2 regions of the Colwellia psychrerythraea 34H genome follow, and region 1 is predicted to be linked to the other one. Evidence: riboswitches for the same ligand, from Rfam matches in the RefSeq annotation. Region 1 holds a riboswitch; the other holds the start of a gene.
What was found. Region 1 has a riboswitch for lysine ahead of lysC (lysine-sensitive aspartokinase 3). Riboswitches for the same ligand answer to the same signal wherever they lie in the genome.

Region 1 (8,106 bases):
CAAACTTTCTTTATCAACAATGACATCTAGAAAAGCACCTACGCGCTTATCAATGTTTATCTCTTTTTCTTTGAGACCATTTTGAAAGATTAAGGTCAAGAATTTTTGTATTGACTGTACGTGGCTATTGCCAATAACGAGTATTTGATACGTGTCGAGTGATCTATTATCTGGAATTGCCAAGTTTTCAGACACAATAACAGACTCTGGTGCTTTAGCATCTGGGACTACCTGTGCTTTGGCTTCTCCTTCACTACCACTGCCGCAAGCAGAAAGTAACCATAATAATGGTAAAGTAAATAAATTTAATTTCATCATTCCCTCGATAAAAAATTCAATAAGTTATACCCAAGTCACTTGAAGATATGTGTTTCAGGTAGCTTGGGCAATACAGTTAATTAGTCGGTTTAGTACTACTTCTTAAAACGAGAAATAAGGCTTGATGTATCCCATCGGCTCCCGCCATTGTCTTGTATCTCTTGGTAATAACCATCAAGTTGCTTAGTTACTGTTAAATCAGCACCTAATTTTTCAGCTTCTGCAAATGCGATAGCCAAATCTTTTCTTACCCAATCAACGGCAAAACCAAAATCAAATTCGCGCGCACACATCGTTTTACCTCGATTATCCATTTGCCAAGAGCCTGCAGCGCCCTTCCCAATAGTATCAAGTAATTTGTCAGTATCTAATCCTGCTTTTTGGGCAAAGTTCAATCCTTCAGCTAAGCCTTGCACTGTATTGACAAAACAAATCTGATTAACCATTTTAGCTAATTGTCCTGAGCCAACGGGACCCATGATTTGACTAAAGCGAGCAAATGCAGCCATAACAGGCTCAGCTTTAGCAAAAATACTCTCATCACCACCGACCATAACTGTCAGCACACCATTTTCGGCACCCGCTTGACCACCTGATACAGGTGCGTCTAAAAAGTATTGGCCATTTTTATCCGCAACAGCAGCAAGCTCAACAGCAAGCTCTGCAGATGCCGTGGTATGGTCGACAAAAATACTTCCTTTAGAAAGACCTGCGAAAATCCCTTCATCACCTAATGAGACTTGTCTAACGTCATCATCATTACCGACACAGGCAAATACAATGTCACACCCAGTAGCCGCTAGCGCAGGTGTTGTTGCAATATCACCACCAAACTCTTTTTGCCAAGCTAAGGCTTTATCCCTGTTTCGGTTATATACACAAACCTGATGACCTGCTTTAGTCAAATGTCCCGCCATTGGGTAACCCATAACGCCAAGACCAATAAATGCTACTTTCATGTTCCAACCTTTTAAGTCATTAATTTAATGCGATCAGTCTACTTCAGTTTTTTATTTTGCTCTAGCATCTTTTCAACACATCAATTTTACACTACAATGAACAAATAGATTGTGCACAATCAAATTGTAAGCCACTTAAGTGGTGGCAGTATAATTATCCCAGATAGCTTTACATTTACTTTAAAGGAAAAATTAAGATGAGTAATATTTATCAGTTTACAGTGAAGAATAATAAAGAAGAGACGATCGAATTAAATCAATTTACCGATAAAGTATTACTCATTGTTAATACCGCCAGTAACTGTGGTTTCACTCCACAATATCAAGGTTTACAATCACTACATGATTCGTTTCAAACAAATGGTTTTGAAGTATTAGCCTTTCCTTGTAATCAGTTTAAGCAACAAGAGAGTGGTAATAACGAAGAAATACAGCAATTTTGCGATTTACACTTCAATATAAAATTCCCTTTATTTGACAAAATCGACGTCAACGGAAGTAATGCCCACCCTCTTTTTAGTTTTCTAAAACAACAAGCTCCTGGCATTCTTGGTTCTAAATCCATTAAGTGGAATTTCACAAAGTTTTTAGTAAATCGTAAAGGTGAAGTCGTTAAACGTTATGCACCTACAACAAAACCAGAAGCCATTACCGCTGATATAGAAAAATTATTGGTATAATAGATGAGTGATAATTTACTGCTAGAAAAACAGTTATGTTTTCGACTTTATAGTTTAAATAAACTTATGTGTCGACTTTATGCGCCCGTTTTAAAAGAATTGGCATTAACCTACCCACAATATCTGGCTATGCTCGTTCTATGGCAAAACTCTGAAGGAATTTCAGTTAAAGACTTAGGTAATCGACTTGATTTAGATTCAGGCACACTCTCTCCTTTACTTAAAAGAATGGAAGCACAAGGGTTACTTGCTCGAGTTCGACAACCGTCAGATGAGCGGGTAGTTATCATCAAACTAACTAAAAAAGGGATGGGATTACAACAAAGTGCAGAACATATTCCTGGAAAAATGTTTGCTGTAACAGGTTTAACACCAGATAAATTACTCAACTTAAATCAAGAACTTGATCAGCTTATTGCTAATATCAGCGATTGAACGCTAAACAACCCAGAGAAAGAAAAGAAAGAATGAAGCGTTTATCATTCTTTCTTTATTTATTAATTTAACAATGACGTTAACAGTACATTACCGTCAGATAGAAAGTATCAAGCAAGGTGTCCTGAGCAATCTATTAAGAAAACTAGGCTTAAGCGAATAAGGTATTATGTAATTTCTCAACCACATAATTTGCCTCATCTTCATTCACTAAAAAGCATAAGTTATTGGCACTAGCGCCATGACAAATTAAACGGATATTCACATCATTAATCGTTTCAAAAATGCTTTGACCAATACCTTTAGCACACGTTAAACCATTCCCAATCACAGCAACTAGCGATAAACCATGCTCAACGCTAACTTCACATAACTGCTCTAATTCTGCCACCACGGCATTAGTAATTAACGATTGCGTTGAACCACTTGGGTTATCAAAAGTTAAAGCGACACTAATTTCACTGGTAGTGATCAAATCAATGCTTAACTCATGTTTCGCTAATACGCCAAACACTTTTGCTAAGAATCCGCTAGCATGTAACATAGCCGGGCTTTTTACCGTCACTAACGTTTGTTCACGTCTTAATGCAATGGAGCGATAAGTGGGATTCGAATCAACTTTTTGCTTAATTTGCGTACCACCTTTTTCTGGCTCTTTACTTGAACCAACAAAAACTGGAATATTGCGGCGCATTGCAGGGATCAGTGTCGCGGGGTGTAATATTTTCGCGCCAAAGGTGGCCATTTCGGCCGCTTCGCCAAAGCTAATTTCTTTAATCGCGCGCGCTTGGTCAGTAATACGCGGGTCGGTAGTAAAGATACCTACAACATCCGTCCAAATAGATAAATTAGTGCCATTTAAAGCTTCAGCAAGTAATGCTGCGGAATAATCGGATCCACCTCGCCCTAGCGTAGTCGTATGACCTTGGCTATCTTGACCAATAAATCCCTGAGTAACAATCACTTTGTCAATCAGTTTTGGGGCAAGCAGTTGTGTGCTTTGTTCACTCAATTGATTAAGATCTACTACCGCTTTGCCATATAAACTATTGGTTTTCATCACTTGTTGCACATTGAAATACTCACCTGGAATATCAACAGATTGTAAAACTTGAGCAAAAATTCGCGAGCTAAATTGCTCACCAAAGGCAAGAATGGCATCTGCTGTCTTAGTCGAGTATTGTAATAACTGCGTTAGTGCATGTTGAGTTAGTTCATCAAGTAAGCTGTTTATTTCTTGATTAAGCTGTGCTTCAACATCGCTTGATAAATGCTGAGTAATATTGACTTGAATAGCGCGGATATTTTCAACAATATCCTTTTGCTCAATGACAGATACATTTTTCTGACTTAAGCGAACTAGCAGGTTTGTCACGCCTGAACTCGCTGAAACAACCACTAGACGATTGCTGTTATCATTTTTAATAATATTGGCGCAACGAAGCATAGCTTGGTAATCGGCAACACTAGTACCGCCGAACTTGGCAACAGTTAAAGATGATGTAGATTGAACTGAATTCACAAAATTCTCCCATAAAAATACTAGTTACTTACTGAGCTCTTTGCTGAGTAAATTAACTATTGGAAGAGCATGACTGAGTAGGTAGCGAGTGGTGTATTTTGCACGTTTAAAGGGATATCTAATAAACTGCAAAAAAAACGAAACTTTTTCAGCCAGAAGCTCTCCACCTATTATTTAATGCTTAATGATACCTAATTAGTTAGGTATCATTTAACAAATACGTCAGGTGACAGCCATAAGGATTCAACCTTAGTGACCGAGTATCTAAATCCACTTTTAAATACTCTCGGCGATAACTTCCCTCAAAAACGGTATTTGGAATGTGGTTCCTCTCGTTTTCTACCTAAGTTTCGCACCTCTTCTGGTACATTATATTTTAGAGTATTGACCCTAAACCACAATGCGAAATCATTAGACCCGATTTAACCTTACATTGCAACAGGCTATTAGTCAGTTTTTATAAGTTTTTTGCCCTTATTATTCACTTTGATCGGCATCGTCCTAGGTAGTCTACTGCCTATTATCTATCTACCAAGCATAAGAAAACTTGCTAACTAATTACTTTACAAAAGCAAAATCGAGAGTCAAGGCTATACTTTACTCACTTAGGTCTTTGGTTTGTTTAATGATTAAACCCTGCAAAGGGGGAAATTATTCGCTAAACACTGTACAGTAACAATGTGTATACAAAGCCCGTTTTATTCAAAACTACTTACAGGAAGCCATAATGAGCAAAAACAAAGAAGATACAGATAAAGATAAGGAGCTTGTTGTTGAAAAGTCAGTTTACCGATCTGACCACGTGATTGGAGAGAATAACGTAGAAATAATGGGCATGGACTTACATAATCCTGTGTTCTTTTTCTCATCTACACTTATTGTTGTATTTGTTCTATTAACCCTACTATTCCCTGAATTAGCCAAACAATCTTTCGATGCATCAAAAAGTTGGTCTATCGACCATTTTGACTGGCTATTCATTGTCAGCGGTAACCTTTTTGTCCTTTTTTGTTTAGCCTTGGTTGTTTCACCTTTTGGAAAAATCCGACTCGGTGGTACTGAAGCAAAACCAGACTTTAGCAAATTGTCTTGGTTTTCTATGCTATTTTCTGCCGGAATGGGCATAGGTTTAATGTTTTGGAGTGTTGCAGAGCCTGTTGGTTACTTCACTAATTGGTATGGCACCCCCCTAAATACGGTTGCCGGTACTCCCGAGGCAGCTAAAATGGCGATGGCGGCAACAATGTATCACTGGGGATTACACCCATGGGCCATCTATGCCGTTGTAGGCTTGTCTTTAGCTTTCTTCACTTTTAACTGCAACATGCCATTAACCATCCGCTCTTCTTTTTACCCATTGTTAGGCGAGCGAGTTTGGGGCTGGCCGGGCAATGTCATTGATATTACCGCGGTATTAGCTACTATTTTTGGTCTCGCTACTTCTTTAGGTTTTGGGGCACAACAAGCGGCTGGAGGTTTAAGCTTCCTATTCGATATACCCAATACCATAAACACTCAGATTGCCATTATATTTGGCGTTACCATGGTCGCCATATTCTCAGTGACTCGAGGCTTAGATGGTGGGGTTAAACTATTAAGTAATATCAATATGTCACTTGCGGTTGTATTAATGTTATTTGTTATTATTACGGGCTCTACTTTAGTGATTATTAATGGTGTTGGCACAACCCTGCTTGCCTATGCCGAAAATATTATTCCGTTAAGTAACTGGATTGGTCGTGAAGACGAAACGTTTTACCATGGCTGGACTGTATTTTATTGGGCTTGGTGGGTTTCTTGGTCACCGTTTGTCGGTATGTTCATCGCAAGAATTTCGCGCGGCAGAACGGTTCGTGAATTTATATTAGCAGTATTATTTGTTCCTACTTTACTTACATCAGTATGGATGGCAACCTTTGGCGGCATGGGTCTTGAACAAGTACAAAATGGTGTAGGTCAATTAGCTCAAGGCATTGGTGATAGCTCGTTAGCACTATTTCAAATGTTAGAGAACTTGCCTTTAAGCAATGTTACTTCGTTCTTGGCGATTGTCTTGGTATTAATTTTCTTTGTCACTTCATCAGATTCAGGCTCTTTAGTCATAGACAGTATTACCGCTGGTGGTAAAGTAGATGTGCCGGTTCCACAAAGAATATTCTGGGCAGCTATCGAAGGTGTTATTGCTGCTGCATTATTATTTGGTGGTGGCAAAGATGCATTGGGTGCTTTGCAAGCTGCAGCCATCACAGTCGGTTTACCTTTTACCGTACTATTAATTGTTATGTGTTTCGGTTTATTCTTGGGATTAAAAAGAGAGTATAAAAAACTAAGTTAAGACAACTTAGCTTTCTCACAACAAAGTCTAATTTAGCTAAGCAGCCTAGTGCAATACTTGATATAGTAAATAGATATCAATGCTCTAGGTAACTTAGCTGAATCATATGGATTTATTTCTTCTTAAAAAGATCATCACTGTATTGAGCATGCCCATCAATATAGTGCTGTTATTACTTATTTTTGCCCTCGTTGTTCATCGTAAAAAGCCTAAACAAAGTATTAAGAGCCTATCAACTGCTATAGTCATTCTACTTATCAGCGCCTTCGCACCTTTTTCAGATACGGTTATGACCGCTATTGAAAATGATTACCCGCCTTATGTTAAAACAAACGTGTCTGTCGATTACATTGTGGTATTAGGTTGCGGCCATAATACCAACGCTGAGTTGCCGGTAACTAGCCAACTAAAAACTTGTTCGTTACAACGAATGGTTGAAGCAGTACGTATTTATCAACTACATCCAGAAGCCAGAATAATCACCTCAGGTTATGGCGGACATAATCCTGTATCTAATGCGGAAACGGTAAAGCAATCATTGATACTTTTAGGCGTTCCGGCGCAAAAAATTATTACTGAAAATTTTCCAAAGGATACTGAAGAAGAAGCACAACTCATTGCGCCGCGAGTACAAGGCACCCAAGTGATACTGGTGACAAATGCTGACCATATGCCGCGATCTATCAATTATTTCCAAGCAGAAGGAATATACCCTATTGCTGCACCGACTGGCTATTGGGTAAAAAATCCAGACAGTAGTAAAAGCTGGGTTCATTACATACCTACGAGTAAGAAGTTAGAACAAACCACTATTGCTTGGTATGAGAGTTTAGGGCTGATAGTGCAATGGTTTAAATCACTCTTTAGCTAAATAAAATTAAGAAGGTTACTTGAATCGATAAAATAGATTCAAGTAATAAACCGACGTAACCTGTCTCCGCTTAAACCTTAAGTTTTAAACGGGGTTATCGATATCAACAAATATTACTTCAAGTCCGTGCTTTTCAGCTAAATGCTCTCCTAAGGCTTTTATCCCATAACGCTCAGTGGCATGATGGCCAGCAGCAAAGAAATGTATATCCATTTCATGGGCTATATGAGTCGTTTGTTCTGATACTTCACCCGTTAAAAAGGCATCTATGCCCTGCTCTGCAGCGAGTTCAATATAACCTTGACCACCGCCAGAACACCAAGCAATAGTTTTTATTGGCTTATTACTCGGTGCCGCAATATGTAAACATTCTCGCTCAAGCGTACTATTAATTAACTGGCTAAATGCTTCACCGCTACATGGATGCTCGAAACACCCTTGCATAGCAACGCTTAATGGATTACCTACTTCTAGCGGCTCTACATCGACAATATTAAATAACTTAGCTAACTGTGCGTTGTTACCTAGCGTCGGATGAATATCTAAGGGTAAGTGATATGCAAATAAATTAATGTCATTTAGCAATAGTGCCTTGATTCGATCATGCTTCATGCCACGAATAACGTAAGATTCATTTTTCCAAAAGTAACCGTGATGTACCAGTATGGCATCAGCTTGCTCTGCGATTGCTTTATCAATTAAAGCCTTAGAAGCTGTGACCCCGGTGATCACTTTACTAATGTGAGCACTACCTTGAATTTGTAAGCCATTAGGAGTGAAGTCTTTTATTTGTTGCGGTTTTAACAATTCAGCTAAATAGCTTTCTAGTTCATTACTTTGCATAGTTGGGTTACTTTTAATAAGGATAAAATAAAGGTTAGGTTGTCAGTTCACAGAAACTATCTTTCTTGGGGGAATTATCTCTTCTGATGCCCTTTTTTGTGATCCACTAATTCTCGATGTGTGCTTAGACTAGGGACTTTTAC
Region 2 (8,106 bases), 2.7 Mb from region 1:
TTGCTGGTGTAATGGATTATAACGAAAGCGATGAAGAAATATTAAATGATGCCATTTTATCAGGAGACCTAGATTTAAAAGATCTAAAATCAACAACCTCAGCCATTGGTTACTCCGTTGCTGAGGCAGGTTTTATGGCTGGTTACCCTGTGGTTACAGACACTAACTATGATCTAAGTGTCGGTGCCAAGTTAAAATATCAACGTATTGATCTTTATTATAACCGCGTACAAATTAGTGACTTCGATGACGACGATTTCGAGATTACCAATGATGAGAATATCACCAACAAAAGTGGCGCTAATATAGACTTAGGATTATATGTAAATTGGGGCGAAGAACGTCAATGGCATGCGGCATTGGTCACAAATAATTTAATCAAGCAAACCGTGCATCATGCTGAGCAAAACCTAATTTTCACCTTAGAAAATAGTACTAGCTTTGGTTTAAGCTATCAAAACAGTTGGCTCAATTTAGCAACCGATATTGATTTAACTGATCGTGAACAAATCGCGTCTATTGAGCCATCAAAATATGCTGGCGTGGGAGCTGAGTTTCGTTTCTATGAGCACATTCAATTTCGTTTAGGTTATCGTACTGACTTAAATAATGTTGATGATGATATTTATACTGCGGGTATTGGTATATCACCTTGGGATGTTTTCGCCGTTGATATTGCTGCCTTTACGGGAGGTAGTGACACTATAGGGGCTGCATTACAACTCAGCTTAAAAATATAGCCATCTTAATAGAGAAAAATAAGTGGCTTACTTAAGTAGCAACAAGTGGAGGCTCTGTATGTTGTCGCCTTTCAAGCGCAATAAAAAAGCAGTTATTGATAATATTCAATAACTGCTTTTTTGTAATATATGTATTTTGCTTAATGGCTCTTAAAGCTCAAAGTAATTACAAAAGACCTTATATAACTCAGTGCCCTGATTAACACTCGCAGAAGCGAAGTGCAAAATAGGAATAACGTCTTGCTCAAGTGACACATAATGCAATGCCTCACCATCACCGTAATTATCCATACGAAGAATTCGGGCTAACGGCTCACCAGCCGCTAAAGGCTTACCAAATTCCCCAAGGTAATCAACCATTCCACCCATAGGTGAATATAAGGCTTTATAATCTTTCAGATAACAAGCGTATCTAGTCATTTCCTGTGGCTGATACTGTTTATTATCGATAACACCCTGAGATTGCAAATAAGATAAAATACCAAGTGCATCTTGCTTAGCTACATCTAGGTCAATTTGCTCTTGAGAGCCAAGTTCAACGGTAAAGCTTTCTTTCTTAAAAGCTCCTTTGCCCATAGTAAAGTTGCGACCTAAATCTTGATAAGCTTCTTGTAAGCTCCACCATGGACAAAATGTTGCTTCGTCCATGGCGCCATCAAAACCATTTTGAATAAAGATAGTATGCTCAATATCAAAATACTCCGCGCTCGCTTTTGCATACTCTGGACAATATAAGTGCTTACTTGAAATAGGTCCTGTGTGTAAGTCTAAAACGATATCGGCTTGATGGGCAAGTCGTTGTAACTGGTAAGCAATACGTTGCCCCGTAGTGATACCCCAAATATTGTGCTCTAATCGTTGATCTATTTCAGTAATCAAAAGTTGCTGGAATTTATCTGCTATCTCTTCTTCACTCGCATCAAGGTATTGCTGCGCAAAGGGGGCAATAACACTTTGATCAAAGTGATACATGCGATTCCAGTTTTCCCCGGTAATGGGGTCAAAACGACCTAAAGTATATTCACCATTTTTATGATTACAGGCTACTGGGTTAGCATAGGGTACTAAGGTAATATTGCCTTGTAAATTACAATGCTGTAGCAGTTCAAGTAACTGAAAGATAACTGCATTACCTTGTACTTCAGCACCATGCATATTAGCCTGAATATAAACACTGGGAGCAGAATTATTTTCAGTTTCAAAAACATATACCGGCACAGTGAGCTTAGCACCACTTGCCATTTCGCCAACGGACATCACTTCTTTGGTAAAATTATTCATCGAAACTCCTCAACTAAGCCAAATAAGATGAAGCAGGCAGAGCTGCTCTGATTTGAGTTAGCGTACCATTTTGGTAAACATATTCAGCCGCTAATTCATGACATAAGAAAAACGGCATGCTTTCAGTAAAGCCATAAGCACCGCAATAACCAAACACGAGTTGTTCACCAACAGCCGTGTCTTTAGGTAACTGTAAATGCCCTAATTTATCCATACTGGTGCATAAAGGGCCATGCAAATCAAAAGCTTGCATAGAGTCGTCTTCAGCTACAAACCCTTCTCGTAGTATCTGTACCGGAAAAGGTTGATCAGTAATAGCAGGACGCAATAAATGATTTATTCCCGCCGCCAACACTAACTGATCTTGGTTGTAATTCATTTTTCTATCAACAACAGGCACGACATAATAGCCATACTCTGCAACCGCAAAACGTCCCAACTCAAGCCATAATTCTTTGACACCAGCTTTTGCTTTGATAATGGCCAAGTCTTCGATAACTTGAGACCAAGACAAAGCTTGTCCCTCGCCTAAATAATCAATACCTAAACCACCACCTAAATCGAGTACTTCAAGTGTCATACCAATGCTACTAGCTAAATCAGTCAAGGGAGTTATCATTTGGGACCATAATGAAAACATTTTTTCATTACTGAGCATGTTACCCCATTGGAAAATATGCAAGCCACAAAGATCCAACGCTGGATAGCTATCTACATGAATATTCTGCCATTCAGACACTGATAGACCAAAGGGCGTTAAGCTATTTCCACCCAGTGGGTTTTTCTCGCCTTCATGCCATTGCAGCTGAACTCTCAGTAGTACTTTCGGTTTTTCAACACTCTTGAGTGATTGTTCCTGCTCAAGTACTGCTTCATTTAACCAGTTCAGTTGATTTAGACTCTCAACCACAAAAGTATTAACGCCCTGCTTAATAAATGCAGTCAGTTGTTTTTTTGATTTAGCTGGTCCAGTATTTAAGATCCGACTAGGGTCTATTCCCTGCGCTAAAACTTGAGCTAACTCACCGCTACTAGCAACATCAAAGTTAAAGCCTTCACTATCTAATGTTTGAATTATTTTGGATAGTGGATTCGCTTTAACGGCAAACCATAATTTAATGACATCTTGCTGCTGTAAAGCGGCTAAATGTGCTTTAAGTGCATCAAGTTGATAAACAAAATAGCCTTGTTCATCTTCTGGTGATTCATGTGTAACTAAGGCATTTTCAATGCTGGTGTCAAACCAAGTGGATTTAGTCATCATAATTATCTTTATAGTTTTCTTTTAAGTTTTAAAACGGTAGATAGTTATATCAGGGGTAAATAAACGCTAAGCGGTAACGCTCAAATTAAAGGGTAAAGCACGGAGTTGATGACTATCAATGAGTACTTTTGACGAATAAGTTGAGTGCTACGGCAACGAGGTTATGATCCCCTAAGTATTATCTTAGAATTGATTCTAATTCTAAAGAAGCATCGCTTTGTTCATCGCGATATTTAACGATAAGCGCACAGGCCATACTTAGACCTTGCTCTTGAGCCCATTCACCTTTAACAGGACGGGTACCAGGTACAACAACTGCACGTTCTGGAATTTCAGCACCTTTTTCTCGCATAACTTGATTAACACAATCATAAACAGGTACTGATTTTGATAGAGATACGCCTGGTGCTAATACCGCACCTTTTTTAACAACAATGCCTTCAACGACAACGACACCAGCACTTAAAAAAGCACCATCTTCAATGATTACCGGGCTAGCGCCTATTGGCTCTAATACGCCACCAATTTGAACTGCTGCTGAAATATGTACATTTTTACCAACTTGTGCACATGAACCAATCAAAGCATGGCTATCAACCATAGTGCCACTATCAACAAAAGCGCCAACATTGATATAAGCTGGTGGCATGATGATAACGCCTTCGGCAACGTAAGCACCTGCGCGTACTGATGAACCTCCTGGTACTAAACGAACACCATCTTCAGGTGTAAACTGACGAGCTGGTAAGTTGTGTTTATCAACAAAACCTTGGTAATTATCATCAAAAGCAATGTTTTTACCCGCTTTAAAAGCAGCTAAAATACCTTGTTTCACTTCAATGTTGGCATGCCAGTTACCGGCATCATCTTGGTTTGCCGCTCGTAAACTACCTGATTCTAACTGTGCTAATACATCTTGCCAGTTCATTTATTACTCCGCTTATCTGATAAAAAGTCTATAGAAAGATTATGAGTATTCGTGTTATCAAAGGTATGCTTAAGGCACACTTAATGAATAAAACTAAATACATTGTGCGGAGGACTGGGCATTGACAGAGAAGAGCATAATATCAGCTGAGCCGATATTTGGGCTAATATGCAAAGACCAGAAGCTCCCCACTTAAACAACCCATAGGGTTGTTTTTCAAAGTGACAGTTGTTGGGATTCAGCCCACTACTTTATAAAATATATAAAGTACACAACCGATAAACAGCTTATCAAATAGCCATTTATCTCGGCGTTAATCCCCCTCATTACCATCTACAGATTTTGATATCTGTTTTTGAATTGTTCAAGACAATACAAAACAATAGTAATTACCTGGTTAACGCTCCTCTTCTGGCCCTATTAAAATTTACTGGTTAGTTACTCAACCAATAAATTGGAATTAGGGACACTTACTATTTAAGCATTTTTTTTATCTCGACACAATTAACTTACGGCAAATAACCCTATTCCCTTATACTTATTTACCGTAGAATATAACCATTGTTCTTTCTCTATTTATTGCCCTGTGTCTTGCCCTATGTCATTGTCAAACCCTAGCCAAATATTGTTACGTAATAGTGAATTACTTGTAGCTAAAGTTCCTTTATTTATTAACTTACCTGAAGATGGTTTCATTGAGGCTTATACAGAGATTCATAAACCAGACACTATCCATTGCTTTAATACAAATTTCATTGATTATCAGGCAATTACCAAAAAGCATTGCAGTCCAACAAAGACTAAAAATGTTAAGGCAACTTTTGCCAGCACATATCAAACAACAAGCTGTCATGATCTTGTGATAATAGCGTTTCCTAAAAGTAAAGCTGAACTCAACTTCACGCTTGCTATGATTACTCATTGCATAAATGATGAAACAAAAATAATACTGGTTGGCGAGAAAAAAGGCGGTATACAGTCTGCAGCTAAATTAACTCAACATATATTTTCTTGTTGTCAAAAAGTCGATGCTGCACGCCATTGTCTGCTTTTTGTTGGTCTATTTCAGCCAGAAAGGTTATCAGATGTTTTCAACCTGCAAGATTGGTTCAAAAAATACCAAATTACTGTAGAAGGTATTGAGCTAACAATAGCTTCTTTACCGGGTGTTTTTAGTCAGCAAAAGCTTGATGTTGGTACCGCATTATTACTAAGTAATTTACCGAGTAAAATGACAGGAAAAGTACTCGATTTTGGTTGTGGTGCAGGAGTAATCAGTTGCTTTATTGGCAAGAAATTTAGCGGTACAAACTTATCTCTATTAGATGTTAGCGCTTTGGCATTAACCTCAGCACAAGAGAGTTTAGCTTTAAACGGTCTATCGGGTAATGTATTCCCATCAAATAGCTTATCGGATGTTAACGAACACTATCAACACGTTGTTTCAAACCCTCCATTTCATCAAGGTGTTAAAACGCACTACCAAGCCAGTGAAGACTTTTTAGCCGGAATAAATAAAAAACTTAACAAACAAGGTAACATTACGATAGTAGCCAACAGTTTTTTACGTTATCAACCGATCATGGAAACACACATTGGTAATACTCGCGTGATAACAAAAGACAAAGGGTTTACTATTTACCGAGCTCAGCTATCATAAAGATACAAAATATAATTTATTGGGTACCATGCCACACTTAACCAACACCATATCACTGCACAGTCGCTTAGTTAAAAGTATAATGGGGTTAACCCTATTAATAATCATCGCTGTTTCGATGAGCATTATTAATATGGTCGATGAACATGAGAATAAGACTATCGCTAGTGAAACTCGAGCATGGGCAAATATCCTCGCAAAAAATAGTCGTCAATTTCTAGAAAGTGATAATGATAATAGTCAAACAGCACTGAGCAGCGAACTTAAAAAATTAATCTCAACTCCTCTCATTAATCGTATACATGTGTATCGCTTGAATGAAGATAGCAGCATAGAGTATTTCAGTAGCTATAATAAAAATCATAACTTTCCAGCTATTAGCGACAAAATAGCCCATATATCACAATTAAGTACTATCCAGTTTGAAGAAAATCATCTAGAACTTATTGTAAAAGTCAGCCAAGGTCAGCATACCTTGGGCTACTTATTTATCCAATCTAGCCTGCTTGAAAAGCAAAGTTTCATCAAAAAATTAACCTATATTATGGTTAGCTTTCTTCTCTTTTTTCTTATAATTGCGTTTGGTGTTTCGCAATGGTTATTTAATAAAACCAATCACCCCATAGTCAAGTTAATCGAAGATGTTGGACAAATATCACAAAGTAAAAATTTCACCCTTAAATTAGCTAACCAGCCTTACAAAGAGCTTGATATTCTGGCTAAAAACATCAATGTATTATTACTTCGCACTGATAAGCATATCACTAGAATAATTGATGAGCATCAGCATGCTTTATCTCAAAATCAAGCATTAGAGAATAGGCTTAGTGCGAGAACAGATGCATTAAAAGAATCAAATCAAGAGTTATTATCAACCTTAGAAAAACTACATGAATTTCAAGGGCAATTGGTTGAGACTGAAAAGATGGCTTCACTCGGTGACATGGTTGCCGGCATCGCACATGAAGTAAATACCCCTATTGGTTTAGGTGTTACTGCTTCAAGTTTGTTAGCAGATAAGCTAAACGAAATTAAAGCTTCTTTTGAAGATAAAACCTTAAAATCTAGCCAATTAAAGAAATTCTTAACTGATGGTGTTGAAAATGTCTCGATAATATTTCGCAATTTAGAACGCGCAGCAAAATTAATATCGAGCTTTAAAAAGGTTGCTGTTGACCAATCTAGTGCTGAGAGTTCTACTTTCAATGTTCATGATTTACTCGATGAAGTATTGCTAACACTTTCAGCTAAACTGATGTCTACTAATGTAACTGTCTCAGTAATCTGTCCAGAAGATCTCAACATAAAGAGTAAACCAGGACCCATCAATCAGATATTAATAAATCTGATCCTAAATTCAATTTATCATGCCTTTGAAGGACTTGAACAAGGTACGATAACGATAAACGTTATGAACCTTAGTGATCAATTGCATATTAATTATAGTGACGATGGTCTTGGTATTGATGATTCGGTGAAGGCAAAAATTTTTGATCCCTTTACAACCACCAAACGCGGCAGTGGTGGTAGTGGTTTAGGTATGCATTTAGTTTACAATTTAGTTACTCAAGCGCTAGATGGTCATATAGTTCTTGATAATGAACCAGAGCATGGTGTGTGTTTTGATATCACTTTTCCGGTAGAATTAGCAGCAACTTAATGAAATAATGGTCTTAAAAATTGTTTTTTCAATTTCACGTGACTAATATAGTTAAATAAATGTAAACATATTACAAATAGTTCACTCATTATAATAATAATTTCAATCACCATTTAAATATTAGGTAAATTCCAACATGCAGACTTATCAAATCTTAGTTGTCGAAGATGAAGACGTCACCCGCTTTAACTTACGCAACTTATTTGAAGCAGAAGGTTACGTTGTTTTCGAAGCTGTTGATGGTAATAGCATGGCTGAGCAGCTCAGACTTCATACCATCAACCTCGTCATTATGGATATTAATTTACCTGGCAAAAATGGCTTGCTATTAGCACGTGAATTAACAGCAAATAAAGACTTAGGGTTAATTTTCCTTACAGGTAGAGATAGCGATATTGATAAAATCCTTGGTTTAGAGATTGGCGCAGATGATTATTTGACCAAACCTTTTAATCCACGCGAGTTGACTATCAGAGCTCGAAATATTTTAAGTCGCATAGGTCAAACGAGTACTGAAGCCGAACAAAGCATAGTAAGCTTCAATCAATGGACTTTAGATGGTAATTCTCGTCA

Region 2: it holds a riboswitch for lysine, as region 1 does, so the genes downstream of both, CPS_RS20135 (2,3,4,5-tetrahydropyridine-2,6-dicarboxylate N-succinyltransferase) here and lysC (lysine-sensitive aspartokinase 3) in region 1, are expected to answer to the same signal.

Annotation. Positions count from the first base shown of each region.
Region 1 is NC_003910.7:2,070,868-2,078,973, reverse strand. It holds gene CPS_RS08910 (hypothetical protein) at 1-315, opposite strand, end outside; gene CPS_RS08905 (NAD(P)-dependent oxidoreductase) at 414-1,277, opposite strand; gene CPS_RS08900 (glutathione peroxidase) at 1,475-1,957, shown strand; gene CPS_RS08895 (MarR family winged helix-turn-helix transcriptional regulator) at 1,961-2,392, shown strand; gene lysC (lysine-sensitive aspartokinase 3) at 2,544-3,914, opposite strand; lysine riboswitch at 4,063-4,283, opposite strand; gene CPS_RS08885 (BCCT family transporter) at 4,642-6,249, shown strand; gene CPS_RS08880 (ElyC/SanA/YdcF family protein) at 6,356-7,120, shown strand; gene CPS_RS08875 (Nif3-like dinuclear metal center hexameric protein) at 7,205-7,963, opposite strand; gene CPS_RS08870 (class I SAM-dependent methyltransferase) at 8,038-8,106, opposite strand, start outside.
Region 2 is NC_003910.7:4,734,028-4,742,133, forward strand. It holds gene traF (conjugal transfer protein TraF) at 1-740, shown strand, start outside; gene CPS_RS20125 (succinylglutamate desuccinylase/aspartoacylase family protein) at 891-2,021, opposite strand; gene CPS_RS20130 (PLP-dependent decarboxylase) at 2,035-3,282, opposite strand; gene CPS_RS20135 (2,3,4,5-tetrahydropyridine-2,6-dicarboxylate N-succinyltransferase) at 3,464-4,213, opposite strand; lysine riboswitch at 4,387-4,632, opposite strand; gene CPS_RS20140 (methyltransferase) at 4,812-5,873, shown strand; gene CPS_RS20145 (sensor histidine kinase) at 5,902-7,533, shown strand; gene arcA (two-component system response regulator ArcA) at 7,670-8,106, shown strand, end outside.